DNA from 2 places in the Enterobacter sp. PL_is379 genome. Region 1 is predicted to be linked to the other one. Evidence: riboswitches for the same ligand, from Rfam matches in the RefSeq annotation. Region 1 holds a riboswitch; the other holds the start of a gene.
The links. A riboswitch is a leader RNA that binds a small molecule or an ion and turns the genes downstream of it on or off. The one in region 1 is predicted to bind cobalamin.

Region 1 (3,112 bases):
CTTTATTTCTGTCCAGCATCAGACCCACGACGCTGCCGCTGTGCGCCACGTTTACCCCGTAAATACCGCACTCCTCCACCAGTGAGAGCAGTGCGTCAAAATCCGGTTTAGGCAACAGCGTCTGGCTGGCGATGGCGCTGAGGGTGGCCGCTTCGCCCATCCGATAAGGGTTTTGCGTTATGCAGGACTCCTGGACTTTTTCCCACGCGCGTTCCAGCGCTGGCGCACCGGCCAGTAGCCCCGCCTGACGCGGGATGCGGTGGTAATCTGCCGTACGCAGCGTTTGCGGACTTTCCAGAACGAGCAGGTCGAGAGCGGGCTGGGCGTGGCAGGCGATCTGCGTGGAAGCGTCGTTATGATCGAAAAGGGTCAACTGGCGAAACACGGTGCTGTCGGTGGGTTCGAGCGAAACGCAAAGCGTTGCCAGCGTGCTTTCGTCGAGCTGACGCCCCAGATGGTGGGCGGTGGCGACGGCGGTGGCGGCGATATCCGCGGTGCTGCTGGCCATCCCTTTGGCAACCGGGATGGTCGAGTGCACGTCAATGCGGATATCCTGGCTTAGCTGCGCTGGATAATGCCAGTGCTGCAACAATCGCTCGACCATCGCGCGCGACAGCGGGCGTTCATCCGCCAGGGGTGAGCCGTGGCTCACCTCAACGGTGCTGTACCATTCGACAGGGCAGGAGACCAGCTTCTCACTGCCCAAAATCCAGCCCTGGATAAGCTCACCGCACGACGCGGGGCATTGCGCAACAGCCACGTTTCCACCTTACTGGTCAGAAATTTCTGGAGCATAGTGTCATGAGGATATTCCTCTTACCTTGATATACCGCAAATTCCGACCTGGATAGTCTCCATATTATTTTGCGATCCTGCTGAACGCGTAATGCATCAATGAAATCACACTGACTTACGTTGAACAGCAATATTATGTTTTTACCGGGCTTTAATATCCTGATGAATTTTGATCACAATAAAATGAAAAAATATCAAGTAGTGCAATAACTTGTCATAGAACAATAAATATTGAGATTTTAAGCGTGATTATCTTTGCTTTTTATTTTTTGTGATAAAACGTTGAGTTATTGAGAAAGGTGTCAATTATTCTGGCGCCACGTTTTACTCAGCATGGTTTTCATTTGTGGTTAAGTATTTGCCTAAGGTGAATTGAAGCGCCGCAAATAGCATTGCTGTTTTGAGAACGAACTCTTTCTCATAATGTAAGCCGACAGGTTTTGCCACATTTGTGGCAGGGAAGGGGGTGACAATCCCCCGCAGCCCCCGCTGCTGTGATGCTGACGACCCCGTAATGACCACTGATCGCGAGATTGGGAAGGACGGGCGAGGAGGACGCTAAGCCAGAAGACCTGCCTGTCGGGAACGTTCAACAACTTCGGTGGGAAGTGGGTTGTACTGATGCATCATACAGTCGAAAGACTGGGACGACGTGTATCTATACCTCCCAACCACCCTGGACAGGATCGGGGTCATGGCGGCAAAGCAGTACGCGTTTGTTCTGGCAGGTACCGGAAGCGGTTGTGGTAAAACCACGGTGACGCTTGGCCTGTTGAGTCTGTTAAAACAGCGTGGATTACGCGTCCAGCCGTATAAAGTGGGCCCTGACTATCTTGATACCGGCTGGCATACCAAAGTCAGCGGCACCTCCTCCCGCAACCTCGACAGCTTCATGCTTCCTGAGCCAATACTCAATGCGCTGTTTTGCGAGCATATGCAGCAGGCGGATATCGCGGTCATTGAAGGCGTGATGGGGCTGTATGACGGCTACGGCACCGATCCGAACTATTGCAGCACCGCCGCGATGGCAAAACAGCTGGGCTGTCCGGTGGTTCTGCTGGTGGACGGCAAGGCGGTATCTACGTCGATTGCCGCGACCGTAATGGGCTTTCAGCGGTTCGATCCTACCCTCAATATTGCCGGGGTGATTGTCAATCGCGTCAACAGCGAATCACATTATCAGCTGCTCAAAACGGCCATTGAGCACTACTGCACGCTACCCGTCCTGGGCTATGTGCCGCACGTTGAGGGCGTCGGTTTGCCCGAGCGCCATCTTGGGTTGGTCACCGCCCGGGAGTCGGCCGCGGACCCGCAGACCTGGCAAAATTTTGCCGCCATTCTCGAACGTACGCTGGATATCGAACAACTTCTCGCGCTCAGCCAGATGGCGTCGCTACCGCAGGGCGCCTGGCCCGCGCGCCCTGACGGGGACGCCGGGCGCGGGTTAACGCTCGCGATGGCCGATGACGAGGCCTTCAACTTCTATTACCCGGATAACATCACGCTGCTTGAACGTTCCGGGGTCGACATTATCCGCTTTAGCCCGCTGCGCGATAGCCGCTTACCTGACTGCCAGATGGTCTGGCTCGGGGGCGGTTACCCGGAGCTGCATGCGGCACGGCTTGCGGAAAACACCGCGATGCTCGCCAGCCTGCGGGAGGCGCATCGGCGCGGGGTGGCGATCTACGCCGAATGCGGTGGGTTGATGTACCTCGGCAGCACGCTGGAAGATAGCGAGGGGGTCACCCACCGGATGGCCAATATTATCCCCGGCCACAGCAGGATGGGTAAACGGCTGACCCGTTTTGGCTATTGTGAGGCGCAGGCGCGCCAGCCCACGCTGCTGGCCGATAGCGGGGAGGTGCTGCGTGGGCATGAGTTTCACTATTCCGACTTCTCCCCCCAAACCCCTGCGGTACTGGCGTGCCGCAAAGTGCGTGATGGCGTGACGATGCAGGAATGGGCGGGTGGCTGGCAGGTTGGCAACACGTTCGCAAGCTACCTGCACCTCCACTTCGCCCAACGCCCCACGATGCTCAGCCGCTGGCTGACGGCGGCGAGGGGGGCGCTATGACCCTGATGGCATGGTGCGTCGCGTGGTTGCTCGATGTCATCATCGGCGACCCGCAACGCTGGCCGCATCCGGTGCGCTGGATAGGCAACCTGATCAATGCGGTGCAGCGGGGTGTTCGCCGCTGCTGCCATAGCGACGCGGCGTTACGCATTGGCGGCGGCGTCATGTGGCTGGCCGTCGTGGGGCTGACCTGGGGCATAGCCTGGGGCGTGCTGGCGCTCGGACGATGGGTGCATCCCTGGC
Region 2 (3,112 bases), on a different contig from region 1:
GATGTGAGGTGACAGGATACGAAACTGCGACATCCCACAGACTGACACCGCCCATTTTCACGCGTTCTGACGAATAGGTGTCTGGATCAATCGCGACATCATAGCGGGTGCCCAGATAACGGTAGGCAAGGTTCCAGTCGAGATCCCATACCTGCCAGTCAAGCTGGTACTTAACCTGCTGCTTAGAACGACGGGCCAGTACTTCGTTGGTTTTGGCATTACGCGGGTCGACATAATCATAGGAAATCTGATGTCTGACCGGGCCAGTATCGAACTGTGCCGTCGCTTCCACACCTTTAATACGTGCTTCGTCAACGTTGTAGTAACGATACGTATGCGGATCGCTGCTAATAAGATTATCAATGTCATTGCGATAACCGGTGATACGCCAGTTGACCGGTCCCGTCAGGCCTTCAAAGCCCCCTTCCCACTGCTTACTCTCCTCTGGTTTAAGGTCCGGATTACCGTAAGAGGCACTGTGGATCTGGCTCATGGTCGGTGCTTTAAATGCGGTACCGTAGGAGGCAATGACGCGATAGCCCTCCACAAACTCCCACGCTGCGCTGGTTTGCCACGTGCCATGGTTGCCGAAGTTAGAGTTATCGTCATTACGCGCCGCCGCTTCAAGCGTCACGCTGCTGAACTGCTGCATCGCCGAAACAAACACGCCGGTATTGCGTTGCTCGTAACCTTTCTCCAGATAGCCCGTTCCAGCCTGGGTCTTCTGCTTTTGCCAGTCCAGACCTGCGCCAATGTTGCCGTGACCGACTTCTACGGTGTTGAGCCATTGGGTGGTGTACTGCTTCACGTCATCCATGGTGGCGGAATCAGCGTAACGCCCTTTCTTCGGATCATAGTTCTGATCTTTACTGCGACCGTAACCCGCCACCAGCTGTGACTGGAAAATTCCCTGGTTGTAACGCAGACCGGTATCCCAGTTCTGGCTGTAGAGCTGGCGAGTATCAGGTCGTCCATCCACCATAAAGTTGGCGTCGTAGTGATCGTAACCGTCATACGCGGTGCGGTTGTCATAACCAAAGCCACGGAAGAAGCCGCTCACGCTGTCGGTAATCTGCTGTTCCACGGAGCCGTACAGCGATTTACTCATAAAGCCATCGCGGTCAGGCTGGCGCGGCGCATCTTTTGCGGCGATGTCAAAACCCCGGGTATAGGTGTAGTTACCCGCCATGGTGATTTTGGTTTTATCCAGCACCTGCTGGAAAGCGCCATCATAGGTCTGATATCCCTTAGAGCCAACGCCCGCTGAGATTTCTGCACCCGGCTTATCACGTCCGGTAATGATGTTAATCACGCCACCAATCGCGTCGGAGCCATACAGGGCTGAACGCGGACCACGGATGTACTCAATACGCTGAATCAGCGAGGTCGGGATTTGGCTCAGATCGGGAACGTTGCTGATCCCGGCGTTATTCAAAGGAATACCGTCAACCAGCACCAGCACATGGCGAGATTCCGTTCCGCGAATAAAAGTCGAAGAGTTCGAGCCCATTCCACCGCTTTGCGCGATATCCACGCCAGGCAGACGTGACATGATTTCCACCACGCTCTTTGCCTGCCAGCGCTCAATGTCTTCACGCGTCACGACGGACGTCGGTGCCAGAACAGTTTTTGCCGGTTGTTCAAAACGATTTGCCGTCACCACCAACGAGTCGGCGCTGTCCTGCGCCCAGCCCGAAAATGCCGTGACGGACAACGCCGTCAACAGCGATACTTTTTTAATCATTGTTAAAGCATCCACAATATAAGAAGGATGCCGCAGGCCTCATCGATAGCACGCGATGATGAAACCAAATGCGACGTGATCCCGGCAGGTCTTCGGGCTAGGTGGCTATATAAGGATGAAGACTTCCCATTTACACAGTGTCTACAACGCTCATCCCGCCAGTCTTTACCGCTGCGCGTCAGCTCCAGATTTACACTGGATTCCCTTTTCACTCTCAGGAGACCGGAAACAGAATGCTACAATTAGACACGTATGGATGTCCAGACAGCTATTGGCCATTAAATCTGGACATCCCCTGAACAATGCCTACAATCGCCGCGTAATTCTTTATCACTCAGGACGCATCATGACCCCAGAACACCTCCCGACAGAACAGTACGACGCGCAGCTGGCAGAGAAAGTTGTCCGCCTGCAAAGTATGATGACGCCTTTCAACGCGCCCGTTCCCGAGGTGTTCCGCTCTCCTGTCAGCCACTACCGCATGCGTGCCGAGTTCCGCATCTGGCACGACGGTGACGACCTGTACCACATCATTTTCGATCAGCAGACAAAATCCCGTATCCGCGTGGACAGCTTTCCGGCGGCGAGCGAGCTCATTAACCAGTTAATGACGCTGATAATGGACGGTGTGCGTAACAATCCGGTACTGCGTAACAAGCTTTTCCAGATTGACTACCTGACCACGCAAAGCAATCAGGCGATTGTCTCCCTGCTGTACCACAAAGCCCTGAACGACGAGTGGCGCGAGCAGGCAGAAGCGCTGCGCGATGCGCTGCGCGCGCAGAACATCAACGTTCACCTGATTGGCCGCGCGACCAAAACCAAAATCATGCTGGATCAGGACTACATCGACGAGCGCCTGCCGGTAGCGGGTAGAGAGATGGTTTACCGTCAGGTCGAGAACAGCTTCACCCAGCCGAACGCCGCGATGAACGTGCAGATGCTGGAGTGGGCGCTGAAGGCGACGGAAGGGTCAACGGGCGATCTGCTTGAGCTCTACTGCGGTAACGGCAACTTCTCGCTGGCGCTGGCGCGTAACTTCGATCGCGTGCTGGCAACGGAAATCGCCAAGCCGTCGGTGGCCGCCGCGCAGTACAACATTGCCGCTAACCATATCGACAACGTGCAGATCATTCGCATGGCCGCTGAAGAGTTTACCCAGGCCATGAACGGCGTTCGCCAGTTTAACCGCCTGGAAGGGATCGATCTGAAGAGCTACCAGTGTGAGACGATTTTTGTCGACCCGCCGCGCAGTGGCCTGGACAGCGAAACAGAGAAGATGGTGCAGGCGTACCCGCGTATTTTGTACATCTCCTGTAACCCAGAGACGTTGTGCAAGAATCTCGAAACATTAGGCCAGACGCACAG

Region 2: it holds a riboswitch for cobalamin, as region 1 does, so the genes downstream of both, btuB (TonB-dependent vitamin B12 receptor BtuB) here and AC0TOY_RS23645 (cobyrinate a,c-diamide synthase) in region 1, are expected to answer to the same signal.

Annotation. Positions count from the first base shown of each region.
Region 1 covers NZ_JBVPGT010000033.1:493,971-497,082, forward strand. Annotated here, with positions in the region: gene AC0TOY_RS23640 (L-threonine kinase) at 1-760, opposite strand, end outside; cobalamin riboswitch at 1,214-1,389, shown strand; gene AC0TOY_RS23645 (cobyrinate a,c-diamide synthase) at 1,490-2,869, shown strand; gene cbiB (adenosylcobinamide-phosphate synthase CbiB) at 2,866-3,112, shown strand, end outside.
Region 2 covers NZ_JBVPGT010000021.1:94,972-98,083, reverse strand. Annotated here, with positions in the region: gene btuB (TonB-dependent vitamin B12 receptor BtuB) at 1-1,744, opposite strand, end outside; cobalamin riboswitch at 1,811-1,986, opposite strand; gene trmA (tRNA (uridine(54)-C5)-methyltransferase TrmA) at 2,091-3,112, shown strand, end outside.